DNA from 3 places in the Pseudomonas sp. FW305-20 genome. Region 3 is predicted to be linked to each of the others. Evidence: predicted binding sites of a transcription regulator. Region 3 holds the regulator's gene; each other region holds the start of a gene.

Region 1 (10,649 bases), on a different contig from region 3:
TGCAACGCACCGTGAATGTCGCCGGAGAACCTGATTTGTTCTTTGTGAACTTCAATGGCCTCGACCTGCTGGCGCTGGAGCGCGTTCAGGTGGTCGTAAGGCACGAGTCGGGCTGTCACTGGAGTGTCCTTTTTCCAAGAAAATGTGTTTCGGATTCTAACGAGTTTGCGCCCATGGATTATTTTTATTTGGACTGTCGATTTGGTTTTTCGCCAGACGACTAAGGGTGTCTTCACAACAAAAACCACGGAGAACCACCATGAACGCTACCCACGAAATCCAGACCCTGATCGACACCTATCGCCAGGCGGTCATCGCCAAGGATGTCGAGAAACTCATGCCCCTGTATGCCGAGGACATCGTCTCCTACGACGCGGTCAAGGCCCTGCAGTTTCGGGGCAAGGCCGCCTACCGCGCACATTGGCAGGAATGCATGGAAATGTGCCAGGGCGCGCATAAGTTCGACTTCGACCATATGAACATCGTGGCGGACGAGCACATCGCCTTCGCCCATTGGCTGGCCCATTGCGGCGGCACCAACGAGAAGGGCGAAACCCAGGCCTGCTGGATGCGCGTGACCGCCTGCTATCGCCGCGACGACGGGCAATGGCGCATCGTTCACGAACACTGGTCGGCCCCGTTCGACATGATGAGCGGCACCGCGCTGTTCAACCTGGAACCCTGAGCGTCAGGCCGATTCGTCGGGAATATCGCGAAAGCGTCAATCAGCAGCCATAGTTGATCCGTTCGATGCAGGAGAGCCCCATGAAGTATTTATGCCTGGTCTACAGCAACGAGCACGAGTTGCACTCGCTGCCCGAAAGCCCGAATGACGCTGAATGCATGGCTTACGCCGAGGCTATCCAGGGCAGCGGCCGAATGGTCGCCGCCGAGGCGCTGGAATCGGTGCAGACCGCGACCACGGTGCGGATGCGCAACGGGAAGATGTCGATCACCGACGGCCCGTTCGCCGAAACCAAGGAGCAATTGGCCGGCTTCTACCTGATCGATGCCAAGGATCTCAATGAAGCCATCCAGGTCGCCGGTAACATCCCGGCGGCCCGGGTCGGCTGTGTTGAGGTACGTCCCGTTCGTCAGTTGAACCCCGGCGCCTGATGTCGGCCGAGTCGGTACGAGCGCGGGTCGAGCAGGTTTACCGCGAAGATTCACGGCGGATTCTGGCGACCTTGATTCGTTTGCTCGGCGATTTCGATCTCGCCGAAGAAGCCTTGCACGAGGCGTTTTTCGTCGCGGTCGAGCGCTGGCAGCGTGACGGTGTGCCGAACAATCCGCGTACCTGGCTGGTGTCCACGGGGCGTTTCAAGGCCATTGATGTGTTGCGACGGCGCGCACGCTTCGTTGCGTCGCAACCGATGCTGATCGCTCAACTGGAGGCGCTGGAGCAGGCCGACTGGAGTGACGAAGACGTGGAAGACGATCGCCTGCGCCTGATTTTCACCTGTTGTCACCCGGCACTCGCGGCGGACGCCCAGGTGCCGTTGACGCTGCGCGAAGTTTGCGACCTGACCACGGAAGAAATCGCCCGGGCCTTCCTGTCGGCTCCAGCGACCATCGCCCAGCGCATCGTGCGGGCCAAGGCGAAAATCCGTGACGCAAAAATTCCTTATCAAGTGCCGGCCCTGGCGGAATTGCCCGAGCGCCTGGACAGCGTGCTGCGGGTGATTTATCTGGTGTTCAACGAAGGTTATTCCGCATCCATGGGCGCGGAACTGACCCGTGAGGATTTGATCCGCGAGGCGATTCGGCTCGGTCGTTTGTTGATGGAACTGCTGCCCGAACCTGAAGTGATGGGGCTGCTGGCGCTGATGTTATTGCACGAGTCCCGACGTCCGGCCCGGACATCGGCGAGTGGCGAGTTGATCGTGCTGGATGAGCAGGACCGTTCGTTGTGGGACGCCGAGATGATCGCTGAAGGTTGCGCCCTGGTGGAGCGTGCACTGACAACCCGGCGCTTCGGGCCTTACTGCCTGCAAGCGGCGATTGCGGCGTCGCATGCCGAAGCGCCCACGGCGGCGGAAACGGACTGGCTGGAGATTGTGGGTTTGTACGACGTGCTGTTGCGGGCAGCGCCTTCGCCGGTGATCGAATTGAACCGTGCGGCGGCGATCTCCAAACGGGATGGGCCGTTGGCGGGACTGACGCTGATCGAGGGGATCCTGGCGCGGGGTGATTTGCTGGATTACCACTTGGCGCACGCGGCGCGGGCGGAGTTTTGTCGGCAGTTGGGAAGGGTAGAGGAGGCGCGGGCGGCTTATGAGCGGGCGTTGGAGTTGACGCAGCAAGTGCCGGAACGACGGTTTATCGAGGCCCGGTTGCGGGAGCTGAAGTGATGTGATCTTGCGGGCCTCTTCGCGAGCACCCCTATTCCAGCATCTTGCCGAGTAACCAACTCCCCGCCGGCCCCGGCGGATGCAGCCGCGACCACAGCGCATCGACGAACACCGGTTTCGGCCAGCCGCGCACGTCCAGTTCCTGCAACGTGCCTTGCCCAAACCGCTCCACCAGCCACCGCGGCAACGGCGCCCAGCCGAATCCACCCTGGGCCATTTCCAGCAGCATCAGATAACTCGGCGCCGACCAGACGCGCCCCTTCGCACGGCTTTCATACGGATTGACGATCGTCGCCAGACGCAGCTCCCGGTGTTGTTGCAACCCGCCCTGATCGATGTGGCTCAGCGCCGCCAATGGATGTTCGCGGGATACGAACAGGGCAATCTCGGTTCGTTCTTCCATGGTCGAACTGACCAGGTCCGGCGGGTAACTGTCTTGTTTTTCGGCGAAGGCCACCTGCGCCCGACCCCGTTGCACCAAGGCCACCAGGTCATCGCACTCAGCGATCAGGCATTCAAGTTCCAGGTCGGGATAACGCAGCTCGAAGGCGCTGAGCGCCGCTTCGAATCGGTCGGATTGATACGTGTCGGAAATCGCCACGGTCAGCTTCGGCTCGACCCCTTGGGACAGTTGGCTGGCGGTCATTTCCAGCCGGCTGCTGGCGGCCAGAATGTCCTCGGCCCGTTGCAGCATCACGTGCCCGGCCGGGGTCAGGCTCGGTTTGCGGCTGCTGCGGTCGAACAGCGTCAGGTTCAAGTCGATTTCAAGGCTGGCCACGGCGGCGCTGATGGTCGACTGACTGCGGCCCAATTTGCGCGCCGCAGCGGAAAACGAGCCTTGAGTCGCGGCCTGAACGAAGGCCTGCAACACTTCTTGAGAAGCCATGAACTATCGCCTTGATCGATGGTTAATGGTTATGAAGTATCGGTGTGAAGAAAGATCATGGCAACCACAGTCACTCAGAGGAGTCTGGCCATGAGCGCCAACAAATCCATTACTGAACGTATTTTCCAGGCCATTGGTTTCGAATTGTTGGCCATCCTGATCTGCACCCCGCTGCTGGCGTGGATCATGGACAAACCGCTGCTCGACATGGGCGTCGTGACCATGGCAATCGCGGCACTTGCCCTGGCCTGGAACGTGATCTTCAACGGATTGTTCGACCGCGCGCTCAAACACTACAACCTGGTGCGCAACGCCTGGGTACGTGTAGTCCATGCGCTGTTGTTCGAAGGCGGTCTGGTTGCGGTGGGGGTGCCGTTGATTGCCTGGTGGTTGAAGGTCAGCCTGTGGCAGGCGTTCCTGCTGGATATCGGTGTGCTGCTGTTTTTCCTGCCATACACCTACGTTTATCACTGGGTGTACGACGTGGTACGCGAGCGAGTGCTGATGCGCCAGTCTTATGTGCTAGATAAATAACCTGTGGGAGCGAGCCTGCTCGCGATGGCATCAGTACGTTCGACATCGATGTCGATAGGTGTACCGCTATCGCGAGCAGGCTCACTCCCACATGGGAACTGCGGTGAATCAGAAGAGTTGGGTGAACAGCCAATACAAACTGCCCGACAACAGAATCGCCGCCGGCAAGGTTAGCACCCAGGCCATCAGCAGGTTGCGGATGGTCTTCATCTGCAATCCGCCGCCATTGGCGACCATGGTTCCGGCCACCCCCGAAGACAGTACGTGAGTCGTCGATACCGGCAGGCCGAACATGTCCGCCGCGCCGATGGTCAGCATCGCGACGGTTTCCGCCGAGGCGCCTTGAGCATACGTCAGGTGGGTCTTGCCGATCTTCTCGCCAACCGTCACCACGATACGTTTCCAGCCGACCATGGTGCCCAGCCCCAGAGCGATGGCCACCGCGATTTTTACCCACAGCGGAATGAACCGCGTGGCGTTGTCGATCTGCTGCTTGAACAGTTGCAGCTTGCCATTGGTATCGGCGTCGAAGTTGCCGACCTTGTTCTTGTCCATCAGGCGAATGGTTTCGCTGGTCAGGTACATGTCGTTACGCACGTTGCCCATGGCCTCGGCCGGGACCTTTGCGAGCGAGCCGTAGCCCTTCACTTCACTCCCGATAGTGCCGGTCAACGCGGCCAGGGCGGGGATCAGTTGCGGTGACGCTTCCTTGCTGCGCATGTATTCGGACAGCACCGCGCGCGGGTCGGCCGGCGCTGGCAACGGCGCATTTTTGACCAGCGCTTGCTGGGTGACTTCGGCCACGGCGGCAAACTGCAGCGCCTGGTCGGCCGGCATGGTGCGGTTCAGCGCGTAAGCCATCGGCAGCGTGCCCACCAGAATCAGCATGATCAGGCCCATGCCTTTCTGGCCGTCGTTGGAGCCGTGGGCGAAGGACACGCCGGTGCACGTCAGGATCAACATGCCGCGAATCCACCACGGTGGCGGAGTGTCGCCCTTGGGTGCTTTGTACAGCGCACGATTCTTGACGAAAGCCCGCAAGGCCAACAGCAACAGCGCCGCAAACATGAAGCCGATCAGCGGCGACAGCAACAGTGCGTAACCGACTTTGGTTGCCTGCGCCCAGTCCACGCCGCTAGTGCCGTCGCGGCCGTGCATCAGGGCATTGGCCACGCCGACCCCGATGATCGAGCCAATGAGGGTGTGCGACGAAGACGCCGGCAACCCCAGCCACCAGGTGCCGAGGTTCCACAGGATCGCGGCGATCAACAGGGCGAAGATCATCGAGAAACCAGCGGAAGAACCGACTTGCAGAATCAGCTCCACCGGCAGCAGGGCGATGATGCCGAACGCCACCGCGCCGCTGGACAGCAGCACCCCGAGGAAGTTGAAGAATCCGGACCAGGCCACCGCGAAATTTGGCGGCAAGGAGTTGGTGTAAATCACCGTGGCCACGGCGTTGGCAGTGTCGTGGAAACCGTTGACGAATTCAAAGCCGAGGGCAATCAGCAGCGCCACGCCCAACAGCAGAAACGGCGTCCAGGTGGTCACCACGGTGCCGAGCTCATTCATGTCGTGCATCAGGCTGTAGGCGGTAAACAACAACCCGCTGCCCAGCACCGCGAAGAAAATCACGAGGGTCAGCAGGCTGGGCTTTTTATCGAGTTGAGGTTTGGAGCTACTGGTGGGCGCCTGGGCGGCGGTGAAGGAAGGAGTCGCCATGACGGACAATCCTGAGGAGAGAAGGAATGTCGCCCATGATCGTTGCTGAATGTTACAGAGAGGCTGAGTTAAGTCAGTGTTTGGGTTTATTGCCGATCCGTTGATCAGAATGCAGTACCTGTGGCGAGGGAGCTTGCCCCCGTTGGGTCGCGAAGCGGCCCCCAGCATTCTTTCAGTTACATCGTTTTTGCAGGTTTACGACTGCTGCGCAGCCGAACGGGGCGGTGCGGCGTTCCGACAAGCCCCCTCGCCACAGTGAATCGAAGGCGCTCCGATATTAATAATCCTGGCGCTTACGGAATGCCCAACGCCCGGCGATCACGGTAAACGTCGCGACCAATGCCACCAGAATCCAGAACCCTTCCGGGTCGCCGGAAAGCGGCACCCCGCCGACGTTCATGCCAAAGAACCCGGCGATGATGTTGATCGGCAACGCCAGCACCGTCACCACGGTCAGGGTGAACAGCGTGCGGTTGCTCTGTTCGTTGAGGTTGGCGGCTATTTCTTCCTGCAACAGCTTGATCCGTTCGCCCAACGCCGTGAGGTCGTTGATGATCAGCGCGAACTCCTCGGTGGACTTGCGAAGCTCCTTGACGTCTTCCTTTTGCAACCACTGCGGCGGGCGATTGAGCAGGCGCAGCAACGAGCCCGGCTCCAGCGCCAACAAGCGTTGCAAGCGCACCAGCACCCGTCGGTTGGCACCCAGCTCAGCCCGGTTGGTCGACAGCCGCGAAGACAGCAACTCATCTTCGATCTGATCGACACTGAGGCTGGTCTTGCGCACGATCTGGGTCAGCACTTCGCCCTGATCGCGCAGCAGATGCACCAGCAATTCCAGTGGCGAGCGAAAGCACTCACCGGCCTTCACCGACGAGCGCAGCTTGTCCACCGAGTGCAGCGGTTGCAGCCGTGCGCTGACGATCAGCCGACTGCGGGCGCAAACCCACAAGGTCGAAACATCGGACGACACCATGCTGCTGAGGTTGAACACCACGTCGTTGACCACCGCCAGCAACGCCGAATCCACATGCTCGATACGCGTCGAACGCGAACCTTCATGCAGTGCTTCGAAAAATTCATCGGGCAATTGCAGATGGCTTTTCATCCAGCGCTCGCATGCGGCGTGGGCCAGGTTCAGGTGCAGCCAGAGAAATTCGTCGTTGTCGCCGGGTTGTTGCAGGCACTGCAACGCCTTGGCCGAATCGAGCTCGCGGCCGCGCTCGCCGGGGCGAAAACTGAAACCGTACAGCAGACCGAACAGGTCGGTGTCGCGATGACGTTGGTCGATGCTGTGGTTCATGGGGTCTCGCTGTGAGGAGGCGCCTGTTGCGGGTTTCACAGGTTCACTTGAACCGCATCATTGCAAGGAGTTTTGACCGTTTTGTGACAAGGCGGTGGAGGCGAAATGATGGCGCTACCGACGGTCGGAATTGGTTAAAGAACCGCTCTGGCCCGCCGATCTTGCCTACGTTAACTCGCACGGCTTTGACCACTGGCCAAGGTCGCAGACAGGGATGTCCGGACTTCTTTCACGCCTCGCCCGGCGTGCCTCATTCCTGTCATGAGTACCTTCCGATGTTTTTGCAAAAGTCCTTGAGAGCGCAAATTCTCGCCCTGCTGAGCGGCAGCCTGTTCGCGATGCTGTTGATCGCCCTGGCCTGCTTTCACTTTCTTTCCAGCGGTGTTCAGAACTACGCGAATCTGATCGAAGGCCCGCTGCACACCTCGCAATTGATCGATGAAGCCAACCTGCAATTCAAGGTGCAGGTACAAGAGTGGAAAAACGTTCTGCTACGCGGCAAGCAGCCTGCGGATCTGGACAAATACTGGAAGCAATTCGAAGACCGTCAGCGCGATGTGCAGGGCATCCTCGGTGAACTGGCCGGGCAGAAGGGTATCGAGCCGTCACTCAAGACGCGCATCGAACGCCTGCGGGACGAACATCGTCTGTTGGGCGCGGCTTATCGGAAGGGCCGTGACGCCTACGTGGCGGCAGGCGCCGACCCAACGGCTGGTGATACGGCGGTCAAAGGTGTCGACCGCGCAACCAGCGATCAGATGAGCGAGTTGGTCAGTGAGTTACGCAAGCAAGGGGCCGAGCAATCGAAGCTGATCAGCGCCGACGCCGACCGCACCGTGTTGCTGGGGATCATAGTGATGCTCGCTTCGGGGCTGTTGATCGGGTTGTTGAGCCTGTGGCTGGTCAACCGCAACCTGGTCGAACCGATTCGCAAACTGATCGAGTACGTGGCGCAACTCAGCCAGGGGCGTTTCGCCGAACGCGTGGCCAGCACCCGTCAGGACGAACTGGGAAAACTGGCGATAGCCGCCAATACCCTGCGCGATTTTCTTGCCGAAACCTTCAACCGTTTGCAGCGCAGCGCCTCGGATCTGGACAGCGCCAGCGGTGAACTGAATTCCATCGCAACCCTGATGGCCAGCGGCACTAACGAGCAGTTCAACCGCACCGATCAGGTGGCCACGGCGATGAACGAAATGTCCGCTACCGCGCAAGAAGTCGCACGTCACGCCGCCGATGCGGCACGCGCCGCCGATGATGCCGACCAGTCCGCCCAGCAAGGCGAAAAAGTCATGCAGGGCACCATTCACACCATCACCCAAATGCGCGGCGAAATCGCCAATACCGCCACGGTCATCCGTCGTCTGGAAACCGACAGCGGGCGCATCGGCAAGGTACTGGAAGTGATTCGCGGCATCGCCGAGCAGACCAATCTGCTGGCGCTCAACGCCGCCATCGAAGCAGCCCGTGCCGGTGAAGCCGGGCGCGGTTTTGCGGTGGTGGCGGATGAAGTCCGCAGCCTGGCCCAGCGCACGGCGGCGTCGATCATCGAGATCAACCAGATCATTCAAACGGTGCAAACCGGCGCGGTGGACGCCGCTCTGGCGATTGAAAGCGGTCAGTCGCGCAGCGAGGAAAGTGTCGAGCAAGTGACTCAGGCCGGCGTCATGCTGGAGCGCATCACCCTTGCCGTGGAAGCTATCCGCGACATGAACCGCCAGATCGCCACTGCCGCGGAAGAGCAGACGTCGGTGGCCGAAGACATCTCGCGCAACCTCACCGAAATCACCAGTATCGCCAGCACCAATCTGGACAACGTGCAGCGCACCGAAGCGGCCAGTCAGAACCTGCACGGGTTGTCGGGGCAGTTGAATGAAGTGACGGCGCGTTTAAGCGCGTAACGGGAATGACCTGGCAGATCACACCGGCAAGCTGAAAGTAAACGTCGTGCCCTGTTGCTCGGTCGAGACCACGTCCAGTTTTCCGCCATGGGACCGAGCAATCTGACTGGCAATGTACAACCCCAACCCGAGGCCGGTCTGCGGTGCTCCGCTGGCCGGGCGCGCGTAGGGCCGGAACAGATAGGGCAGCGCATCCTCGGCAATCACGCCCTGGTTTTTCACGCTCAGCACGAACTGTCCTTCGTTGATCTGCGCGCTGATTTCGATCGGACTATCGTCCTCTCCGTGAGCAACTGCGTTCGCCACCAGATTGGAGAGTAATTGCGCGACCCGCTCGCGATCACAATGAATGCTGCGCAGGTCGCCGATAGACGAGGTTATGGTGCGGTCGGGATGGACGTTCTGAACCTCTGAAATCACATGCCGCAAGGCATCCTCAAGATCCGGGCACGGCTCGATGTTCACTGGAATGCCACGGCCCAAAGCGCCGCGAGCGAAATCCAGAACGTCATCCACCAGTTTGGTCGCACGAAGGGCGCTGGTGAGGATGTGCCGGGCCCGTTGCTGATTCGCCGGATCGGGTAGTTTGCGCAGGAGCATTTCGGCACCGGCGCTGATGGCGAACAAAGGGTTGCGCAGATCATGCCCGAGCACGGCAATAAACTGTTCGCGCAGTTCGGCGGTTTCCCGTTCCTGGTTCAGCGCTGTTTCGGTCTTTTGCAGGTTTTCTTCGGCCTCGATTTGCAGCGCCAGCATCCGGGCGAAGGATTCCATGGTGCTCTGGATCGTGCTGGATTTGAGCGGTGCAGGGTTGGGGTCAAGGGCGCAGATGGTGCCGAAAAAGCGTCCGTCGGTGCGGAAAACCGGCACGGCGATGTAGCTTTCGAACTGATAGAGACGAGGGGTGTGGTGATCGCGGTAAAGCGGGTCTTCACTGGCTTTGTCGATGACCACCGAGTGATGCGCCTGACGAATTTCGTGGCACAGGGTCGTGGCAAGATCCAGCTCCCCGCCAACCTGTAGACCGAAATTCAGCTGGTCGAGCACCGCACACGCGGTCCATGAATCTTCGGTGACCCGGGCCACGGCGACGAAGCGCAGGCCCGTCAGTTCGCGGATCACTTGAAGAATCGCCGGCACCGCACTGATCCGGCCGATCGTGGCGATGTCTGCTGCCGCTGCTTGCCCCATTTCGACCCATCTCTGCAATGAACAGTTTGGTGTGATTCTAGCGGGCTGCCGCTGCGTTGGCGCGACTTGATTACCTGAATTTGAGATGCAAAAAAGCCGCACGATCCGAAGATCGTGCGGCTTGTTATTTGCGCATCAGTTGTCTTGCTTGTTGCTCAGTACTTTGCCAGTGGTGGCATCGAAGTCCACGTCAAATTCTTTGCCGTCGGCAGTGCGCAGTTCGACTTCGTACTCGTAGCCATTGAAGTGGTTATCCAGATCGGTGTCGGTGATGGTCGCGCCAGGATGCAGTTTCAGAGCCTCCTCGTTCATTGATTCCAATGACTTGATCTTGCCGCTTTTGACCAGCTCGGGGATCTGGTCGACGCGGACATCGGCCTGGGCCAGGCCAGCGGTGAGGGTCAGGGCAGCGGCAGTGAACAGGGCAGTCAGGGTTTTCATGAGGTTCTTTCCTTAGGTGATCTGTTTAAGTGGGATCAGGTTAACCGGCGCAACTTAATCCACCCTTAATTCTCCGAACGCGACTGGGTATGGATCGTTCCCACGTTCATCAGTAACCGTTGTTCTGCAGCAACTGCGCCACGCTGGCCGCCGCCGGACGTTTGTAGAACTTGAGCAACTCGCTGGCGCGGTTGGTGAAGATACCGTCGACGCCGGCGTCCATGACTTTCTGGTAATCCACGGCATCGTCGACGGTGTAAACGTGCACCAACAAGCCCTGATCGTGGGTGTACTGGTTCATCCAGGGTTGCACCAGGTCCGAG
Region 2 (10,649 bases), on a different contig from region 3:
GGGATCTGGATCGACATGGGCAAGCCTTCTGCCAGCCAGGCCTTCAGGCCGCCGTCGACATAGTGGTACTTGCTGTGGCCGATGACATCCAGCAGCCAGATAAAGCGCCCGGCCCAACCGCCGCCTTCGTCGTCATAGACGACGTAGACCGCATCAGGGTTGTGTCCCAGCTCACCGAACAACGCTTCGAGCGCCGCTTGCGGCGGCATCAGTCCCGGCGCAGGCGCGTGACCGAGTTGCGTGCGTTTCGGATCGACAAAACGCGCACCGGGGATATGCCCTTCGGCATAGCGGGCGCTGCTGGTCAGGTCTACCAGAATCAGTTCGCGGGCGTCGAGACGCGGGAGCAAGTCGCTCGGCTCGATCACCAGCGGCAAGCCAGAGAAGTCAGACATGTGAGGTCTCCAGAGCACAAAGGGGAGGATTGTATAGCAGCGTCATGAGGGCCTGTTATCAGTTATTTCGGCAGGGGAAACAACGGGGCTTGTAGCAGCTGTCGAGCCCCGGCGAGGCTGCGAAGCAGTCGTGAACCTGGCGAATGCGATCTGCCGGATATACCGCAATCCCTGATTTTACGACTGCTTCGCAGCCGAACGCAGCCTCGCCGGGGCTCGACAGCTGCTACAGGCCGATGCTGCTTTCGTTGCTAGCGGTGACTAAAGCTGTGCAGTGCCTTTTCGATGCACTGCGCGGTTTTGCCGAAGGCTTGTACGGTGATTTCAGAGAACGGTCCGCCGCCCTGATCCGCCACCACAATCATGATCACCCGGCCGTTATTGACCAGTGAGCGTAGCAGCAGGTGTTCGCCGCCGAACTGCGAGCGCAGGCTGGCCGGCAGCATGGCCGAGAATTGTGCGTTGTTGGTCGGCGTCAGGCGCACCTGGGCTTGTTGCGAGAGCAGGCGTTGCAGCACGGTGCTTTGGCTGACGACAAAATTCAGGCCGGCCGCTTCCTTTGGCAGCCCGGCCGTCTGGTGCACTCGCAGATTGGCGTGGGTGCGGTCGGCCATCAGGATCATCACCCGACGCATGCCGCACGCGACCAAAGCGTCCCGGGCAGACGTGGTCAAGTGCATGGCATTGGTGAAGCGGCTGGGCTCGACCAGCAGCTCGGCGCATTGTCTGCGCCATTTCGCCAGGTCTTCGGCGGTCGGCGCCGGGGCCGGCAGCAAGCCTGCGTGCACGCGGTTCATGCCCCACGGCCAGATCAGCGAAACGGCGGGGTGCCAAAGGTCTGGCATGGCGTGATGGCGGGCGCTGTTGGCGGCCTGTTGGTGCAACTGCTGCTGCACTTCGTCCATCGGCATTTGCAGGTAAAGGCTGGTCAGGAACTGCCAGCGCTCACTGTGTGGACTGTTCCAGGACTGCTGCGCCGACAGCGCCAGACCGTTGGCCAGCAGCACCGTATTGGCCGGCTGATTGAGCCAGCGACGCAGCGTCGGGTCGTCATCGAGGCGGTTCTGCTGGCGCAATGGATGATCGCTGTCGCGCGCGATGCGCAGCACTTTCACCAGCTCACGCTGCTCGTTGAGCAGCAGCCGATAACCCTGCTGCACCCAGATCGGCAGGCGCCAGATGTCCACGAGCGCCAGGCAGATTTCCAGCAGACGCGTGCCGAACAATTGCTTTTCAACGTTGTGCGCCGACTCGCCTTTGTGCATGACCCGCAGTTCCCACTCTTCGAGCAACTGCGGATGAGTCAATGCCATCGGCCACAGCGGCGAGAGAAACAGCAGGCTGCCCCAGTGGATGTCCTGCCACAGTCGCGCCAGGCGACTGGCGAAAAAACCGTTGGCCTGTTGGGTCGCGTGCTGGCTGATCAGCTGCAGCTGACGCAGGGCAATCGGGATCTCCGATTGCGGCAGGGCAGGCAACCGGGCGAGCAGTTCTTCGGTGCGTTTCAAACCGAGGCGATTGATCGCCACCTCAAGGTTTTCCGCAGGTTCGGTCATGCTGCCATGGGTGTGGCGATTGGCTTCGCGAATCACGCTCAAGGCCAGCGCCGGGCTGTCCTGTATCAGTTCGGCGATATCGCGCAGAGAGCTGCGACTGTTGGCGATGGCCTTGCAGACACGGTCATGACTGGCTTGCGGAACCGGCAGGCGCACGCCATCGAGAAGCTTGACCCAGCCTTCGAGAGTGGTCGGTTTTGGAATTGGAACGTTCGTTTCGTTAGCCATGTCTGGACGCGATCACCGTCTGCATTACCTATGCCCGGAGCGGGCCAAATTGGCTTTTCGCCTGAACTGGCTATAGTCTGGCGCAGTTTTGCCGATAAGTAGAAGAAGAGATTTTTTAACTTCCGAATATGACCTTGAACCCGACTCAGTAAGTGCTCTCCTACCTATGGCTAAAATAATCGGCATCATCGTCGTATTCGCGAGCGTGCTCGGCGGATACGTGCTCTCCCACGGCAAAATTGCCGCCCTGATTCAGCCCTTCGAGGTGTTGATTATTGGTGGTGCGGCCCTCGGCGCATTCCTCCAGGCCAACCCCAGTTACATGACCATGCACGTGCTCAAGAAATCCCTGGGCATGTTCACTTCGCGTTTCAGCCACACGTTCTATCTGGAAGTGCTGGGCCTGATCTACGAGATCCTCAACAAGAGCCGCCGCGAAGGCATGATGGCCATCGAAGGCGACATCGAAGACGCTGCTGCGAGCCCGATCTTCGCCAAGTATCCGGCCGTGCTCAAAGACGAACGCATGACCGCATTCATCTGCGATTACCTGCGCATCATGTCCTCCGGCAACATGGCGCCCCATGAGCTTGAAGGCCTGTTCGACATGGAGCTTTACAGCCTCAAGGAAGACCTCGAGCATCCGTCCCACGCGGTGAACGGTATTGCCGACGCCATGCCCGGTTTCGGTATCGTCGCGGCGGTACTCGGTATCGTGGTGACCATGGCTTCGCTGGGTGAGGGCGATCAGAAATCCATCGGCCTGCACGTCGGTGCGGCCCTCGTCGGTACCTTCTTCGGTATTCTCGCGGCGTACGGTTTCTTCGGTCCGCTGGCTCATTCCCTGGCGCACGATGCCAAGGAAGAACTCAACGTCTACGAAGCCATCAAGGCCTCGCTGGTCGCTTCGGCTTCCGGTATGCCGCCATCGCTGGCGGTGGAGTTCGGTCGCAAGGTTCTGTACCCGGCGCACCGTCCTAGCTTCGCTGAGCTGGAACAAGCGGTTCGCGGTCGCTAGTGCTCTGTTTCGTAAATACGTTCCTTTTTTGGCGAGTGACTGTTGTTGCCAGACAAGGCGCCGCGACGAGTCATAGCCCGCTATGGCGAGGAGCGGCAACGCCGTATGGCGACAACAGGCACCGCCAAAAAGGAACAGTATTTGTGAGACAGAGCACTTAGATCATGGAAAATAACCAGCCGATAATCATCAAGCGCGTCAAGCGCATCGCCGGCGGGCATCACGGGGGCGCCTGGAAAATCGCCTTCGCTGACTTTGCAACGGCGATGATGGCGTTCTTCCTGGTGCTGTGGCTGCTGTCCACCGCAACGCCTGAACAGAAGATCGCCATCGCCGGTTACTTCAAGGACCCGGTCGGCTTTTCCGAAAGCGGCACGCCGTACATCATCGACCTGGGCGGCACACCGACCCTGGCGCCGGAGAGCACCCTCAACCCCGAGGTGAAATCCCAGCCGCAACCGGACAAAGTCACCATCGACGCCGAGCAGGTTGAGGGCATGGCCGAACAGGTCGAGAAGGAACGTCTCGAGCTGTTGCTGCAAGAACTGCAGAACAAAGTCGAAGAAAACCCGCAACTGAAGAAATTCAAAGACCAGATCCTGTTCGAAATTACATCGGATGGTTTGCGCATCCAGATCGTGGACGCCGAAAACCGGCCGATGTTCGACTCAGGCTCGGCGCGTTTGAAGCCGTACTTCGAAGACATCCTCCTGGCCATGGCCGACACCATCAAAGCGGTGCCGAACAAGATCAGCATCAGCGGCCACACCGATGCCAAGCCGTATTCGGGCACGGGTGATTTCGGTAACTGGGAACTCTCGGCCAACCGCGCCAACGCAGCACGTCGTGCGCTGGTCGCAGGTAGTTATCCGGACACTCAGGTGGCGCGGGTCGTCGGTTATGCCTCGTCAGCCCTGTTCGATCGCAAGAACCCGTTCAACCCGGTCAACCGCCGTATCGACATCGTGGTGCTGACCAAGAAAGCCCAGCGTGCCATTGAAGGCTCGCAAGGTGCGGAACCGGCTCCAGAGCCAGCGCCGACACAAGGGCAGGGCGGCCCGGGCGAAGTGCCCGCCACGCCAGCCGATCCGAATGCGCTGCCGGCGGATAAAGAGCCGTTGCCGGCGCATGAGCTTCGGCAGCGGTTGAATCTGTTCGAGGATCCGGCACCGAAGCCGGGTGAGCCGCCGAAGCAGTGACCCATGAAAAAGCCGACAGTGATGTCGGCTTTTTTTTGCGGCTTTCACTGGTTTGGAAGCCACTTCATTTTCAGTGTGTGCACGGTCCCACAGGTTTTGTGCCGGTCTAGTAGCTGGTTTCCGGCAAACTCGCGATGATCGAGCGATAGCTGTTCATCCGTTGCTGCTGCACGCGGCCTTCTTCCAGGGCCTTGAGCAATGCGCAACCCGGCTCGCGGTCGTGCTTGCAGTCGCGGAAGCGGCAGGTGCCGATCAGGTCGTTGAACTCGATGAAGCCAGCTTCGACGTCGGCACGGCTGACGTGGCCCAGGCCGAATTCGCGGATACCCGGGGAGTCGATCAACTCACCGCCGCCGGGGAAGTGGAACAGCCGCGCGGTCGTGGTGGTGTGAGTGCCCTGGCCGGACAGCTCGGACAGCGGGCCGACACGGGCTTCGACTTCCGGCAGCAGAGTGTTGACCAGCGAGGATTTGCCGACGCCGGATTGGCCGACGAATACGCTGATGTGCCCGTCCAGTTGTGCCTGCAATTGCTCCATGCCATTGCCGTGGTGGGCCGAGACTTCCAGTACCGGGTAACCCAGCGTGCGGTAAACCGCCAGCAAGGCATTCAACGCCGGGGCGTTCTGCTCGTCGATCAGGTCGAACTTGTTGAGCAGCAGCAGCGGACGAATCCCGGCGTGCTCAGCGGCGACCAGATAACGGTCGATCAGGTTGGCATGGGGCTCGGGCAGCGGCGCGAAGACGATGACGATCATGTCGACGTTGGCGGCGACAGGCTTGAGCTGGCCACGGCTGTCCGGACGGCAGAGTTCGGTTTTACGCGGCAGTTGCGCCACGATCACGCCGATACCCTGGTTGCCGGCACGCCAGACCACCTGATCGCCGGTCACCAGCGCAGGCAGGTTGGCGCGCAAATGGCAGCGGAACACCTGGCCGGCCAGATCGCCATCGAGGGCTTCGACTTCGACCTGCACACCGAAGTGCGCGATCACCAGGCCGGTTTGTTCCGGACCCAGGTCGCCACCTTCAAGTGCCTCGACAGCCGAGGACTCGCGTTTGGCGGCGCGGGCAGCGCGTTCGCCCTGAATCTTTTCGATGCGCCAGTTTTGACGACGATTGAGTTGGCGTTTGGCCATGGGTGTTCCGTATCAAGAATGCAGCGATTAGGTAAAACGGCCGCGAGTTTAGCACGCCCGGCCGCCGCCCTAGGCTAAACTGCGCAGCATTGCCTAGGAGCCGACACATGCAAAACCCGCAGAATCTGATCTGGATCGACCTGGAAATGACCGGTCTGAACCCTGATACCGACGTCATCATCGAAATGGCCACCATCGTCACCGACAGTGACCTGAACACCTTGGCCGAAGGTCCGGTGATCGCCATCCACCACAGCGACGAAATTCTCGCTGGCATGGATGAGTGGAACACCCGTCAACACGGCGGCTCCGGGCTGACCCAGCGGGTTCGCGACAGCCGTATCAGCATGGCCGAAGCCGAAGCCGAAACCATCGCCTTCCTGGAAAAATGGGTGCCGAAGGGCAAATCGCCGATCTGTGGCAACAGCATCTGCCAGGACCGTCGCTTCCTTTATACGCACATGAAATCCCTGGAAAGCTTCTTCCACTACCGCAACCTCGACGTATCGACTCTTAAAGAGTTGGCCGCACGCTGGGCGCCGGACGTGCGCGACAGCTTCAAAAAGGGCAGCACTCACCTGGCCCTGGACGACATTCGCGAATCGATCGCCGAGCTGCAGCACTATCGCAAGCATTTCATCAAGTTCTGATGCAGAGCGGTGAGGGCTTTTGTGGCGAGGGGGCTTGTCGAAACGTCGCACCGCCCCGTTCGGCTGCGAAGCAGTCGTAAATCGGCTGGCGCGTACTGCCTGACAAAACACGGTGCCAGGTTCTGGGGCCGCTACGCGACCCAACGGGGGCAAGCCCCCTCGCCACAGGTATGCGTGAATGCTTCGACGCTCTCTTTTGGTACCTCAGCGAAGTGAGTAGACTGCGCGCCTTCCTGCAAGGACCGCCACCATGTTGCTGATGCTTTACCTGATTGCCATCACCGCCGAAGCCATGACCGGTGCCCTGTCTGCCGGTCGTCGCGGGATGGACTGGTTTGGCGTGGTGCTGATTGCCTGCGTCACGGCGTTGGGCGGCGGTTCGGTGCGTGACGTGCTGCTCGGCCATTACCCGCTGACGTGGGTCAAACACCCGGAATACCTGGTGCTGACCTCGGTGGCAGCGATGTTCACGGTCTTCGCTGCACGCTGGATGCGCCACCTGCGCTCGCTGTTTCTGGTGCTCGACGCCGTGGGCCTGGTGGCATTCACCCTGATCGGCTGCATGACCGCGCTGGAAATGGGCCACGGCATGCTGGTGGCCTCGGTCAGCGGTGTGATCACCGGGGTTTTCGGCGGCATCCTGCGCGACATCTTCTGCAACGACATCCCGCTGATCTTCCGCCGCGAACTCTACGCCAGCGTCTCGTTCGCCGCGGCGTGGTGCTACATGCTGTGCATTTACCTGCAATTGCCGGGGGAACAGGCGATTTTGATCACCCTGTTTGGCGGTTTCCTGCTGCGGTTACTGGCGATCCGGTTTCACTGGGAAATGCCTAAATTCGTCTACAACGATGAAGCCTGACATCGCGCAGCCTTTGTAGCAGCTGCCGAAGGCTGCGTTCGAGGCCGCAGGACTCGCTTTGCAGGATGACGACTGCTCCGCAGCCGAACGCAGCCTTCGGCAGCTGCTACACAAGTCCGTGTTGTTTCAGGGCCCATTCCACATGTTCGCGGACCAGTTCTGAAGGGTATTCACGGCGCGCCTTAAGCGCTTCAACTACCGGAATGCTCGACGGGGCATTGCCCAGGCCAACCGCCAGGTTTCGCAACCAACGCTCATAACCCGCCCGGCGTAACGGCGAACCTTCAGTGCTGCTGAGAAACTTCTCCTCATCCCACATGAACAGCTCTGCCAACTCCGCGTTGTCCAGATTGTGCCGTGGCTTGAAGTCGCTTTCGCCGGAGGGGCGGGCGAAGCGGTTCCACGGGCAGACGATCTGGCAGTCATCACAGCCAAATACCCGATTGCCGATCAGTGGCCGCAGATCTTCCGGGATCGCGCTTTTCAGTTCGATAGTCAGGTAGGAAATACAGCGTCGGGCATCCAGCACGTACGGGCCGACGAAGGCGTTGGTCGGGCAGATGTCGAGGCACGCGGTGCAACGGCCGCAGTGTTCGGTGCTGTGTGGCGGGTCAACCGGCAGCGGCAGGTCGACAAACAGTTCGCTCAGAAAGAAGTAACTGCCGGCCTTTCGATTCAAGACCAGGGTGTTTTTGCCGATCCATCCAAGACCAGCCTGTTCCGCGATGGCTTTTTCCAGCACCGGCGCGCTGTCGACGAAGGCGCGGAAACCAAACGGGCCGATTTCGGCCTGAATTTTATCGGCCAGTTGTTGCACGCGTTTACGGATCAATTTGTGGTAATCGCGGCCCAAGGCATAACGCGAGACGTAGGCTTTTTCCGGTTGTGCCAGACGTTTGGCCATTTCGGTATCGCCCGGCAGGTAGTCCATGCGCAGGGAAACCACCCGAAGCGTGCCGGGCACCAGCTCTTCCGGGTGTGAGCGTTTGCTGCCGTGGGCGCCCATGTAGTCCATTTCGCCGTGGTAGCCGGCCGCGAGCCAGCGCTCCAGGTGCTGCTCATGCTCGGCCAGGTCGAGGCCGCTGATGCCGACTTGCTGAAAGCCCAGCTCGCGGCCCCAGTCCTTGATGGATTGGGCGAGGGCGGGCAGGTCTGTGGTAATTGCGGGCATGAGGCGAGAGAAACCGGAGCTGAGGTGCGTATAATTCTGCCAGACATCGGAGCCCGAAGACGCATGCCGCACACTAAAGATGATTTACCCGACGCGCTGTATAGCGCCGCGCAAGTGCGAGCCCTCGATGCGAGCCTGATCGCGGCCGGCACACCGGGCTTCGAATTGATGCAGCGCGCGGCGCGGGCGACCTGGCGTGCGCTGGTCCGCCATTGGCCGTCGGCGAATGAATTGAGTGTCGTGGCCGGTCATGGCAATAACGCTGGCGACGGTTATCTGGTGGCCGTGCTGGCCCGACGTGCTGGCTGGCATGTGCGGGTGTTCGCGGTCGGTGATCCCAAGCGTTTACAAGGTGATGCGGCATTGGCCCATGCTGAGGCTGTGTCTGAAGGTGTCGCGGTTCAAGCCTGGAGCGCGCAGTCCGAATTGCGCGGTGTCGTGCTGGATGCCTTGCTCGGCACCGGTCTGACGGGGGAGGTGCGAGAGCCCTACGCTGGCGCCATCGCGGCGATCAACGGCAGCGGGTTGCCAGTTGCGGCGGTGGATATCCCTTCGGGGTTGTGCGCTGATACCGGCCGAATACTCGGCGCGGCGGTGCGGGCGGACCTGACGGTGACGTTCATCGGCCTGAAACTGGGTCTGTTCACCGGCGATGCTGCGGACGTGGTCGGCGAGTTGGTATTCAACGATCTGCAGGCCTCCCCCGAGTCGTTCAACGGAGTCGCCATCAGTGCGCGTCGCCTGACGGCCAGTACCTTGCCGCGTCTGGCGGGCCGTGCTCCAACCTCCCATAAAGGCAAATTCGGCCACGTCCTGCTGGTCGGCGGCGATCGCGGCTTTGGTGGCGCCATCCTGCTGAGCGCGCAAAGTGCCCTGCGCAGCGGTGCGGGCATGGTGTCCGTGGCGACGCGCAGTGAACATGTTCCGGCCGCGCTGGCGAGAATTCCTGAAGCCATGGTGTTGGGCACTTCGTCGGCCAATCAGCTGATGGAACTGCTGCAAAAGGTTTCCGTGCTGGTGGTCGGCCCAGGCTTGGGTCAGGCTTCCTGGGGGCGCAGCCTTTTGTCGGCGGCTGCCACTGCGCCGCTGCCGCAAGTCTGGGACGCCGATGCATTGAATCTGCTGGCCACAGAGCACGTGAGCTTGCCCAGGGATTGTGTGATCACCCCGCATCCGGGCGAGGCGGCGCGCTTGTTGGGGATGAGCACTGCCCAAGTGCAGGCCGATCGTCCTGCGGCGGCTCACGCATTGAGCAAAAAATATACAGCTGTCGTGGTGCTGAAAGGCGCCGGCAGCTTGATCGCCAGCCCCGATGGGCGATTGGCGTTGTGTCATCAGGGCCATCCGGCCATGGCCACCGCCGGTTTGGGTGATGTGCTGGCCGGTCTGGTCGGCGCATTGCTGGCACAAGGCATGGAAGCGTTCGACGCCGCCTGCCTGGCCGTCTGGCTGCACGCCAATGCTGGCGCGAAAGAAGGTAAATCGGGCCGTGGGCTGGCGGCCAGTGATCTGATTCCAGCCATTCGTCAGTTGTTGGAGGAGCAAACACCGTGTCTGAAGTAACCCTGTACCTGGCTGATGAAGAGGCGATGACTGCGTTTGGCGCACGCATCGCACAAACCACTGAAGGGCACGGTCTGATTTTTCTCGAGGGTGATCTGGGCGCGGGGAAAACCACGCTGTCCCGGGGCATCATCAGGGGGCTGGGGCATCAAGGGTCGGTAAAAAGCCCTACGTTTACTTTGGTCGAACCCTACGAGATTGGTGACATCCGTGCCTTCCATTTCGACCTCTATCGCTTGGTCGACCCTGAGGAGTTGGAGTACCTCGGCATCCGCGACTATTTCGAAGACGACGCGTTGTGCTTGATCGAGTGGCCCGAAAAGGGTGCAGGCTTTTTGCCAAAGCCCGACCTGACCATTACCATTAGCCCGCAAGATGGCGGGCGTTCGCTGAAAATTTTGTCCCAGGGCTCGCGTGGCGAGTCGTGGTGTGCCGCTTTGGCATTGGAAACCAATTAAATGATGGGGTTAGGTATGCGCTTTCGCGCGATGGTAGCTGCCGTAGGATTGTTGTTTTTGGCGGTGACCGTCGATGCTGTGGCCGAGACGAAGGTCAACAGCGTTCGCCTGTGGCGGGCTCCGGACAACACGCGACTGGTGTTCGACCTGACCGGGCCTGTCCAGCACAGCGTCTTTACCCTGACCGCCCCGGATCGGCTGGTCATCGACATCAATGGCGCGACTCTGGGGGCGCCGCTGAACGTCAACAGCTCGAACACTCCGATCACCGCCATGCGCTCGGCTCAACGTACGCCAACCGATCTGCGGGTGGTCATCGACCTGAAAAAAGCCGTGACGCCGAAAAGTTTTACCCTGGCGCCAAACGCCCAGTACGGCAATCGCCTGGTGGTCGACTTGTTCGACAACGCT
Region 3 (10,649 bases):
CCTCGACCTGGCGCCAAGTGCCTACCGCCTGACCCTGATGGGGGTGATCCTGGCCGAAGCGGAGATTTACCCGGATCGCGAGTTGGCGATCAACCCGGGCCAGGTCTACGGCACGCTCAACGGCATTACCGCCAAAGATCCGGCTTTCGGCCTGGAGGCGGTCTGGATCGAAATCAGCCAGCGTGCCCAGGCCCAATCCCTCGGTTACACCGTGGTCGATGCCAGTACGGTAGTGGCAACCCACTTGAACCAGATTCTCTACAAGCATTCGAGTGAGTTGATCGGTCACGAAGAAGTGCAGCAACTCATGCAATTGCTGGCCAAAAGCTCGCCAAAACTGGCTGAAGAACTGGTGCCGGGCGTGGTGTCGCTGTCGCAGCTGCTCAAAGTATTGCAGGCGTTGCTGGCCGAACAGGTGCCAGTTCGCGATATCCGCAGCATTGCCGAGGCCATCGCCAACAACGCCAGCAAGAGTCAAGATACTGCCGCGCTGGTGGCCGCGGTGCGCGTCGGCGTATCCCGTGCAATCGTCCAAAGCATTGTAGGCACTGACTCCGAGCTGCCAGTGATCACCCTGGAGCCAAGGTTGGAACAAATATTGCTCAATAGTCTTCAGAAGGCAGGACAAGGCTCGGAAGAGGGTGTTCTGCTGGAGCCAAGCATGGCTGAGAAACTGCAACGTTCGTTGATCGACGCGGCGCAGCGTCAGGAAATGCAAGGTCAACCGGTGATTCTGCTGGTCGCCGGTCCGGTTCGCGCGATGCTGTCGCGATTCGGCCGATTGGCAGTCCCGGGTTTGCATGTGTTGGCTTACCAGGAAATACCTGACAACAAGCAAGTGACCATCGTTGCGACAGTAGGGCCCAACGGCTGAGGTAGTGGTTTATGCAAGTTAAGCGTTTTTTCGCCGCCGATATGCGTCAGGCCATGAAACTGGTTCGTGATGAGCTGGGCGCTGATGCCGCCATCATTGGCAACCGCCGGATCGCCGGTGGCGTCGAGCTGACGGCTGCCCTGGATTACAAATTGTCGGCGCTGGCCCCGCGCGTTCCGAACATGGAACTCGAAGACGAGCTGCGCAAGACCCAGTCGCGGATCGTCACCGCCCAGGCCGAACTGAGCCTGCGCAGCGATGGCGAGAGCGACAAGTCCACCAATCGCCAATTGTTCGCCGGCCTGCCACTGACCGCCGCCGAGCCGCTGATCGAACCGACGTACACCGAACCCCATCGTCCTGCACCGGTTGCGGCACCAGCCTCTGGTGGCGTCGACCCACGGGCGTTCGACTCGATGCGTTTCGAGCTCAACAGCCTGCGCGAACTGATGGAAGTGCAACTCGGCTCCCTGGCCTGGAATCAGCTGCAAGGCAGCCGTCCGGCCCAGGCCAATCTTTGGCGTCGCCTGCAACGCATCGGCCTGTCCGGCCCGTTGTCGCGCGATTTGCTGGCGCTGATTACCGATATTGAAGAACCTCGTCAGGCCTGGCGCATGTTGCTGGCACACCTGGCGCGGATGATCGCCACACCGGAAGTCGAGCCTCTGGAGGAGGGCGGCGTGATTGCCATGGTCGGTCCTGCCGGCATGGGCAAGACCACCACCCTGGCCAAGCTCGCGGCCCGTTACGTGCTCAAGTACGGCGCGCAGAACATCGCGCTGGTCAGCATGGACAGTTTCCGTATTGGTGCTCAGGAACAACTCAAGACGTTGGGCCGGATCCTCAATGTGTCGGTGACTCACGTCGATCCGGGGCAGTCACTGGTACAGGCGCTGGAGCCCTTGCTGCGCAAACGCGTGGTGCTGATCGATACCGCGGGCCTTCAGGCCAGCGATCCGGCACTGCGCATGCAGCTCGAAAGCCTGGCCGGTCGTGGCATCAAATCGAAAAATTATCTGGTTTTGGCAACCACCAGCCAGAAACAGGTTCTAACGGCCGCTTATCACAGTTACAAGCGTTGTGGGCTCGCTGGCTGCATCCTGACTAAACTGGATGAAACGGCAAGTCTGGGCGAGGTGTTGAGCCTGGCCATCAGTCATGAACTGCCGGTGGCCTACCTGACCGATGGCCCGCGGATCCCGGATGATTTGCATCTGCCGCGTCGTCATCAGTTGGTCAGTCGCGCTGTAAGCGTGCAAATGCAAGAAGAACCCAGCGAAGAAGCCATGGCTGACATGTTCGCTGATATTTACCACAGCCCGACCAAGCAGGTGGGCTGAGGTACTAATGACAGTTTTTGTACCTACATCGATGGCCTGCCATGCATTGTTCAGTTAATGAACGCGCAGCCAGTAATGTGGCCTCCGTCTAAGTAAGACAAGGTAAAGAAATTCATGGGCAGCATGCATCCCGTACAGGTGATCGCGGTGACCGGCGGCAAAGGTGGCGTCGGGAAGACTAACGTGTCAGTGAACTTGTCCCTGGCTCTAGCTGAGCTCGGTCGGCGCGTCATGCTGTTGGACGCCGATCTGGGGCTGGCGAACGTCGACGTCCTGCTGGGGCTGACACCCAAACGTACGTTGGCCGACGTGATCGAAGGCCGCTGCGAGCTGCGCGACGTACTGTTGCAGGGCCCTGGCGGCATCCGCATCGTTCCGGCCGCGTCCGGCACACAGAGCATGGTTCATTTGAGCCCGGCCCAGCACGCCGGCCTGATCCAGGCGTTCAGCGATATCGGCGACAACCTCGACGTGCTGGTGATCGACACCGCGGCGGGCATTGGTGACTCGGTCGTCAGTTTCGTCCGTGCAGCGCAAGAAGTCTTGCTGGTGGTCTGCGACGAACCGACCTCGATTACCGATGCTTACGCACTGATCAAACTGCTGAACCGCGATTACGGCATGAACCGCTTCCGCGTCCTGGCCAACATGGCCCAGAGCCCGCAGGAAGGGCGCAACCTGTTCGCCAAGTTGACCAAGGTCACGGATCGCTTCCTGGACGTCGCCTTACAATACGTCGGCGCGGTGCCTTACGACGAAAGCGTGCGCAAGGCTGTGCAGAAGCAGCGCGCCGTCTACGAAGCCTTCCCGCGGTCCAAGTGCTCACTGGCGTTCAAGGCCATTGCCCAGAAGGTCGATACCTGGCCGCTGCCTGCCAACCCGCGTGGGCACCTGGAGTTTTTCGTCGAGCGCCTCGTGCAACAGACCGCAGGACCTGTGCTATGACAGCCGGTGGCTACAACCTTTACAAGAAGTCGGCACGTGACGCGCAGTACGAGCTGATCGAGCGTTACGCGCCACTGGTTAAACGCATTGCCTACCACTTGCTGGCGCGTCTGCCGGCCAGTGTCCAGGTCGAAGACCTGATCCAGGCCGGGATGATCGGCCTGCTTGAAGTGTCGACCAAATACGACGCCAGCAAAGGCGCGAGTTTCGAGACGTACGCGGGCATTCGAATCCGCGGCGCGATGCTCGACGAAGTACGCAAGGGGGACTGGGCGCCACGTTCGGTCCACCGCAATACCCGGATGGTCAGCGACGCCATTCGCTCGATTGAAGCTAAAACCGGCCGTGACGCTAAAGATCACGAAGTTGCGGCCGAACTCCAATTGAGTCTCGACGATTATTACGGGATTTTGAACGACACCCTGGGTAGCCGGTTATTCAGTTTCGACGATCTGTTGCAGGACGGCGAACACGAAGGGCTGCACGAGGATGGCGCGAGTGCACATCTGGAGCCGTCACGCGATCTGGAAGATGAACGCTTCCAGGCGGCGCTGGCGGACGCGATTGCCAATTTGCCGGAGCGTGAGCGACTGGTGTTGGCGCTGTACTACGACGAAGAGCTGAACCTCAAGGAAATCGGTGAGGTCCTGGGGGTCAGCGAATCGCGGGTCAGCCAGTTACATAGCCAGTGCGCGGCCCGTTTGCGGGGGCGTTTGGGGGAGTGGCGAGCGCGCTGAAGGCAGTGTGGGGGCACTGCGAACGCGGCTGGTGGGGTGTTGAACCTTGCCGGTCACGATCTGTTGTGCTCCAGACAGTCATCGAGTGCATTGCCGGATTGATTGAAATGGCGTGTCCAGGTGCTGGGCGCGTTTAAGACTGCTTGGAGGTCGAATTGGACAAGAACATGAAAATCCTCATCGTTGATGACTTCTCAACGATGCGGCGGATCATAAAAAACCTGTTGCGTGACCTTGGGTTCACCAACACGGTCGAGGCTGACGATGGCATCACTGCGATCCCGGTCCTCAACAGCGGCAGCATCGACTTTCTGGTAACGGACTGGAACATGCCTGGCATGACCGGCATCGATCTGCTGCGTCACGTACGCGCGGATGAAAAGCTCAAGCACCTGCCAGTGCTGATGGTCACCGCTGAAGCCAAGCGCGAGCAGATCATCGAAGCGGCCCAGGCCGGTGTTAACGGCTATGTGGTCAAACCCTTCACGGCCCAGGCGTTGAAAGACAAAATCGAAAAGATTTTCGAACGCATCGGTTGATCCACTTCGCCACGGGGGAGCTATGGAGCATAACGAGTCTTCACAGGGCGATTTCGAATCGACCCTGAAAAAACACGCGGTCGAACTGGTCGAAAGCCTTGAAAAAGGCAGGTTCGGCGACGCTGTGCAACTGATCCATGAGCTCAATCAGACCCGTGACCGTGGCCTGTATCAGGAAGTGGGCAAGCTCACTCGCGAGCTGCATAGTGCGATCGTCAATTTCCAGATTGACCCGAACATGCCGCAAGCCGAGGAGGTCTCGCAGATCACGGATGCCACCGAGCGCTTGGGTTATGTGGTCAAGCTGACCGAAGCCGCGGCCAACCGCACCATGGACCTGGTGGAAAACGCCACGCCGCTGGTCAACGGCCTGAGCAACGAAGCCCAGGCCTTGAGCACCGATTGGGGACGGTTCATGCGTCGCGAAGTCGGGGCTGAAGAGTTCCGCGAGCTGGCTCGGCGAGTCGACGGTTTCCTGACACGCAGCAGCGAAGACAATCGCGTTGTGTCGAGCAACCTCAACGACATTCTGCTCGCTCAGGATTACCAGGACCTCACCGGTCAGGTGATCAAGCGCGTGACCCAACTGGTCACCGAAGTTGAAAGCAACCTGCTCAAGCTCGTGCTTATGGCCAGTCAGGTGGACCGCTTTGCGGGCATCGAACATGACCGTGAAGCGATGCTGGCAGAAAAAGATCCGCAAAAACATCTCTCTCAGGGTGAAGGTCCGCAGATTCATGCCGATAAAAGAGAAGACGTTGTGTCCGGTCAGGACGATGTAGACGATTTGCTTTCCAGCCTTGGATTCTAGGAGCACCCCTACACATGAGCTTCGGCGCCGATGAAGAGATCCTTCAGGATTTCCTGGTTGAGGCCGGCGAGATTCTAGAGCAACTGTCCGAACAGCTGGTCGAGCTTGAAAGCCGACCTGATGATGCGGACTTGCTCAATGCAATTTTTCGCGGTTTTCACACTGTAAAAGGAGGCGCCGGCTTCCTCCAGCTCAACGAGCTGGTGGAGTGCTGTCACATCGCCGAGAACGTGTTCGACATCCTGCGCAAGGGTGAACGTCGCGTCGACTCGGAACTGATGGACGTGGTTCTTGAAGCGCTGGATGCGGTGAACGGCATGTTCACCGAAGTCCGCGAGCGCAGCCCGATCACGGCTGCCACACCAGAATTGCTGGCGGCACTGGCCCGTTTGGCCGAGCCGAAAACCGCCGATGAAACGGCACCGGTCGCTGGCGTGGTGGAAGAACCTGCCGCCGAGAGCGAGTCGGGTGACATCACCGATAACGAATTCGAACAACTGCTGGACTCGCTGAACGCCGTCAAGGCTCAGGCAGAAGCCCCGGCAGTTGTGCCAGCGCCGAGCAGCAATGCAGCGGGCAGCGACGAAATCACCGATGCCGAGTTCGAGTCGTTGCTCGATCAACTGCACGGTAAAGGCCAGTTCGCCGTCGATGCGGTAGCCTCGGCGCCAGCCGCACCGGTTGCCCCGAAAGCGCCAGGCGACAGCTCCGATATCACCGACGACGAGTTCGAAGCACTGCTCGATCAACTGCACGGCAAGGGCAACTTTGCCGTTGATGCGCTGGAGTCGGCCATTGCTGCGGTCCCGGCCCCGGCTGCGCCTACCGCAAAAGCGGCTGGCGGCGATCTGATCTCCGATCACGAGTTCGAATCGCTGCTCGACGAATTGCACGGCAAAGGCAAGTTCACTGAAGTCGGCACTGGCGCCGCTGTTTCGGCACCTGTCACCAAGGCTCCTGCCGCTGCAGCGAAACCTGTCGCCAAAGCGCCCGAGCCTAAAGCCGAAGCGCCGAAGCCTGCTGCTACCCCGGCCCCGGCTCGTGCCGCGTCTGCGCCGCCAGCGGAAAAACCGGCCAGCGAAGCCGAGACCACCGTGCGCGTCGATACCGCACGTCTCGACGAAATCATGAACATGGTCGGCGAGTTGGTACTGGTGCGTAACCGTTTGGTCCGTCTGGGCCTCAACAGCGGCGACGAAGCCATGTCCAAGGCCGTGTCGAACCTCGACGTGGTCACGGCCGACCTGCAAACCGCGGTCATGAAGACCCGGATGCAACCGATCAAGAAGGTCTTCGGGCGCTTCCCTCGTCTGGTTCGCGACCTGGCTCGCCAGCTCAAGAAAGAGATCAACCTGGAACTGGTCGGCGAAGAAACCGACCTCGACAAGAACCTCGTCGAGGCCCTGGCCGACCCGCTGGTCCACTTGGTGCGCAACTCGGTCGACCACGGTATTGAAGAGCCGGCCGAGCGTGAAGCGATGGGCAAGCCGCGCAGCGGCAAGGTGATCCTGTCCGCTGAACAGGAAGGCGACCACATCCTGCTGTCGATCTCCGATGACGGCAAGGGCATGGACGCCGACGTTCTGCGCGGCATTGCCGTGAAGAAAGGCTTGATGGACAAGGATGCGGCGGATCGTCTCAGCGAGTCCGATTGCTTCAACCTAATCTTCGCGCCGGGTTTCTCGACCAAGACCGAAATTTCCGACGTCTCCGGTCGCGGTGTGGGCATGGACGTGGTGAAAACCAAAATCGCCCAGCTCAACGGCACCATCAATATCTACTCGACCAAGGGCAAGGGCTCGAAGATCGTCATCAAGGTCCCGTTGACCCTGGCGATCATGCCGACGCTGATGGTCATGCTGGGCAACCAGGCGTTTGCGTTCCCGCTGGTGAACGTCAACGAGATCTTCCACCTCGACCTGTCGCGCACCAACGTGGTGGACGGCCAGGAAGTGGTGATCGTGCGGGACAAGGCGCTGCCATTGTTCTACCTCAAACGCTGGTTGGTCAGTTCCGCCGCTCACGAAGAGCAGCGCGAAGGCCATGTGGTGATCCTTTCGGTGGGCACGCAGCGGATCGGCTTCGTCGTCGATCAACTGGTGGGCCAGGAAGAAGTGGTCATCAAGCCATTGGGCAAAATGCTCCAGGGAACCCCGGGCATGTCCGGCGCCACCATCACCGGTGACGGCCGCATTGCGCTGATTCTCGATGTTCCGAGCATGCTCAAGCGTTACGCCGCACGGCGTATTTGATTCTGGTGGGGCGGGGCGACTGAGCCTCGCTCCGCCTAACGGAGTGTTTATGGCAGTTAAAGTCCTGGTGGTGGACGATTCGGGGTTTTTCCGCCGCCGCGTCTCGGAAATTCTTTCAGCGGATCCGAATATCCAGGTCGTCGGCACGGCGACCAACGGAAAAGAGGCGATTGATCAGGCGCTGGCCCTCAAGCCAGACGTGATCACCATGGACTACGAGATGCCGATGATGGATGGCATCACGGCAGTGCGGCACATCATGCAGCGCTGCCCGACCCCGGTGTTGATGTTCTCCTCGCTGACCCACGAAGGCGCTCGGGTAACCCTCGATGCGCTGGACGCTGGCGCGGTGGATTTCCTGCCGAAGAATTTCGAAGACATCTCCCGCAACCCGGAGAAGGTCAAGCAACTGCTGTGCGAAAAGATTCTCAGCATCTCGCGCAGTAACCGTCGCGCCAACACCTACAGCGCTCCGGCACCTGTAGCCGCACCCGCCCCGACGCCTGCACCTTCGAGCGTCAGCAGCTACGGCAGCAGCGCGCCTGCGCGTCCGGCACCGGCGCCGATTCCAGCGCGTACCCCTGCGCCAGCCTCGTCGTCGCCAGCGCCGAAACGCAAAGCCTACAAACTGGTCGCCATCGGCACGTCCACTGGCGGCCCGGTTGCCTTGCAGCGGGTGCTGACCCAGTTGCCGGCCAGTTTCCCCGCACCGATCGTATTGATCCAGCACATGCCGGCGGCCTTTACCAAGGCTTTCGCCGAGCGTCTGGACAAGCTCTGCCGCATCAGCGTCAAGGAAGCCGAGGATGGCGACATCCTGCGTCCGGGCCTGGCGTTGCTGGCGCCGGGTGGCAAGCAAATGATGATCGACGGCCGTGGCGCGGTGAAAATCCTGCCGGGCGACGAACGCCTGAACTACAAGCCGTGCGTGGACATCACCTTCGGTTCCGCGGCCAAGTCTTACGGTGACAAAGTTCTGGCGGTCGTATTGACCGGCATGGGCGCCGATGGTCGTGAAGGCGCGCGTCTGCTCAAACAGGGCGGCAGTGCAATCTGGGCGCAGGATGAAGCCAGCTGCGTGATCTACGGCATGCCGATGGCCATCGTCAAAGCCGAACTCGCTGACGCGGTGTACAGCCTGGACGATATTGGCAAGCATTTGGTCGAGGCTTGTATCTGATGGATGTTTTAAGCCTCATCGGGATCATCATGGCGTTCGTCGCCATTATTGGCGGCAACTACCTTGAAGGCGGCCACCTCGGCGCCCTGGCCAACGGCCCGGCGGCGTTGATCGTTATCGGCGGAACCGTCGGTGCGGCGCTGCTGCAGTCACCGATGAGCGCCTTCAAACGCGCCATGCAGATTCTGGCCTGGATCCTGTTTCCACCTCGCGTAGACCTCGCCGGTGGCGTCGATCGCGTCGTCAACTGGAGCCTGACCGCACGCAAGGAAGGCCTGCTGGGTCTGGAAGGGGTGGCCGACGCCGAACCTGACAACTACTCGCGCAAAGGCCTGCAACTGCTGGTGGATGGCGCCGAGCCGGAAGCGATTCGCAGCATTCTGGAAGTGGATTTCTACACCCAGGAAAGCCGCGACATCGAAGCCGCCAAAGTCTTCGAAAGCATGGGCGGCTACGCGCCGACCATCGGCATCATCGGTGCGGTGATGGGGCTGATCCACGTGATGGGCAACCTGGCCGATCCCTCGCAACTGGGTAGCGGCATTGCCGTGGCCTTCGTCGCGACCATCTATGGCGTGGCCAGTGCCAACCTGGTGCTGCTGCCGATTGCCGCCAAACTCAAGGCTGTTGCTTTGCGGCAGTCGCGTTATCGCGAAATGTTGTTGGAAGGCATTCTGTCGATCGCCGAAGGTGAAAACCCTCGCTCTATTGAGTTGAAGCTTCAAGGCTTCATGGATTGATGGGGGTAATGGACTATGGCTCGTCGTCGGCAACCTGAAGAACATGTAAACCATGAACGCTGGCTGGTTTCATACGCCGACTTCATTACGTTGCTGTTCGCTTTCTTCGTGGTGATGTACTCGATCTCTTCGATCAACGAAGGCAAGTACAAGGTTATTTCCGAAGCGTTGATCGGGGTCTTTACCGACTCCGACCGCGCCCTCAAGCCGATCCCGATCGGTGACGAGCGACCGCAGACCGTGACCCCGGCCAAGCCGCTGGTTAAAGACGCCGAGCAGGTCGACGCCGGAATCGCGGGTGCCAGCGATCCGCTCAAAAGCATCGCCGATGACATCAGCGCGGCGTTCGGCGACCTGATCAGCTCCAACCAGATGACCATTCGCGGCAACGAGTTGTGGGTCGAGATCGAACTCAATTCCAGCCTGTTGTTCGGCAGCGGTGACGCCATGCCCAGCGACATCGCGTTCAACATCATCGACAAGGTTGCCGCGATTCTGAAACCGTTCGACAACCCGATTCACGTCGAAGGATTCACTGACGATCAACCGATCCGCACCGCGCAATACCCGACCAACTGGGAGCTGTCCTCGGCTCGTTCGGCGAGCATCGTGCGCATGCTGGCGATGCAGGGTGTGAACCCGGGTCGCCTGGCGTCGGTGGGTTACGGCGAGTTCCAGCCAGTGGCCAACAACGCCACTGCCGAAGGGCGGGCGCGTAACCGTCGCGTGGTATTGGTGGTGTCACGAAATCTTGATGTACGCCGCAGCCTCACGGGTACCGGAACGGCCAATGCGAAACCGGATGCCGCGTTGAAGCGTGCTGGCACACAAACTGCACCGACCCCGGTCAAGTCGCCGGGACGAGAGAGTGCCGTCAATTCTCCGTCACCCGCATTAATACGTTGAGCTATTTCTCGGTCGGCATTTCGACCGGGAGGAACAATCCGAATGAGAGTCTGGGCCGTTGCCAATCAAAAGGGTGGTGTTGGTAAAACCACTTCCTCTATCGCTTTAGCCGGTTTGCTGGCCGAGGCGGGCAAGCGCGTGGTCGTGGTCGATCTCGACCCCCACGGCTCCATGACCAGCTACTTCGGTTACGACCCCGACAGTCTGGAACACAGCAGCTACGACCTGTTCCTGCACAAGGGCAGTGTGCCGCAAGGTTTGCCCGGTCAGTTGCTGTTGCCCACCAGCCACGAAAGTATTTCCCTGCTGCCATCAAGCACCGCAC

Evidence for each region. Region 3 encodes FliA, which starts transcription of late flagellar genes. Its sites were predicted from a motif close to CTAAAGTTTNNNNNNNNNNNGCCGNTAA; they were not measured.
Region 1: a site for FliA is predicted at 6,928-6,955, ahead of AC3WP4_RS25780 (methyl-accepting chemotaxis protein). Genes of this name have one in related genera too.
Region 2: a site for FliA is predicted at 2,250-2,277, ahead of motA (flagellar motor stator protein MotA). Genes of this name have one in related genera too.

The regions. Positions count from the first base shown of each region.
Region 1 covers NZ_JBYTAJ010000043.1:15,270-25,918, forward strand. The annotation lists gene AC3WP4_RS25740 (GNAT family N-acetyltransferase) at 1-119, opposite strand, end outside; gene AC3WP4_RS25745 (YybH family protein) at 260-685, shown strand; gene AC3WP4_RS25750 (YciI family protein) at 766-1,116, shown strand; gene AC3WP4_RS25755 (RNA polymerase sigma factor) at 1,116-2,351, shown strand; gene AC3WP4_RS25760 (LysR family transcriptional regulator) at 2,383-3,237, opposite strand; gene AC3WP4_RS25765 (multidrug/biocide efflux PACE transporter) at 3,328-3,771, shown strand; gene AC3WP4_RS25770 (inorganic phosphate transporter) at 3,880-5,493, opposite strand; gene AC3WP4_RS25775 (transporter) at 5,771-6,793, opposite strand; gene AC3WP4_RS25780 (methyl-accepting chemotaxis protein) at 7,069-8,694, shown strand; gene AC3WP4_RS25785 (GAF domain-containing sensor histidine kinase) at 8,713-9,885, opposite strand; gene AC3WP4_RS25790 (PepSY domain-containing protein) at 10,021-10,326, opposite strand; gene AC3WP4_RS25795 (glycerophosphodiester phosphodiesterase) at 10,436-10,649, opposite strand, start outside.
Region 2 covers NZ_JBYTAJ010000017.1:18,554-29,202, forward strand. The annotation lists gene AC3WP4_RS16230 (rhodanese-like domain-containing protein) at 1-395, opposite strand, end outside; gene AC3WP4_RS16235 (HDOD domain-containing protein) at 647-2,179, opposite strand; gene motA (flagellar motor stator protein MotA) at 2,346-3,197, shown strand; gene motB (flagellar motor protein MotB) at 3,362-4,396, shown strand; gene rsgA (small ribosomal subunit biogenesis GTPase RsgA) at 4,503-5,534, opposite strand; gene orn (oligoribonuclease) at 5,642-6,184, shown strand; gene AC3WP4_RS16260 (trimeric intracellular cation channel family protein) at 6,435-7,046, shown strand; gene queG (tRNA epoxyqueuosine(34) reductase QueG) at 7,153-8,217, opposite strand; gene AC3WP4_RS16270 (NAD(P)H-hydrate dehydratase) at 8,281-9,780, shown strand; gene tsaE (tRNA (adenosine(37)-N6)-threonylcarbamoyltransferase complex ATPase subunit type 1 TsaE) at 9,768-10,238, shown strand; gene AC3WP4_RS16280 (N-acetylmuramoyl-L-alanine amidase) at 10,239-10,649, shown strand, end outside.
Region 3 covers NZ_JBYTAJ010000015.1:102,758-113,406, forward strand. The annotation lists gene flhA (flagellar biosynthesis protein FlhA) at 1-874, shown strand, start outside; gene flhF (flagellar biosynthesis GTPase FlhF) at 886-2,214, shown strand; gene fleN (flagellar synthesis regulator FleN) at 2,329-3,159, shown strand; gene fliA (RNA polymerase sigma factor FliA) at 3,156-3,896, shown strand; gene AC3WP4_RS15290 (chemotaxis response regulator CheY) at 4,064-4,435, shown strand; gene AC3WP4_RS15295 (protein phosphatase CheZ) at 4,458-5,246, shown strand; gene AC3WP4_RS15300 (chemotaxis protein CheA) at 5,261-7,498, shown strand; gene AC3WP4_RS15305 (protein-glutamate methylesterase/protein-glutamine glutaminase) at 7,548-8,678, shown strand; gene AC3WP4_RS15310 (flagellar motor protein) at 8,678-9,418, shown strand; gene motD (flagellar motor protein MotD) at 9,434-10,324, shown strand; gene AC3WP4_RS15320 (ParA family protein) at 10,367-10,649, shown strand, end outside.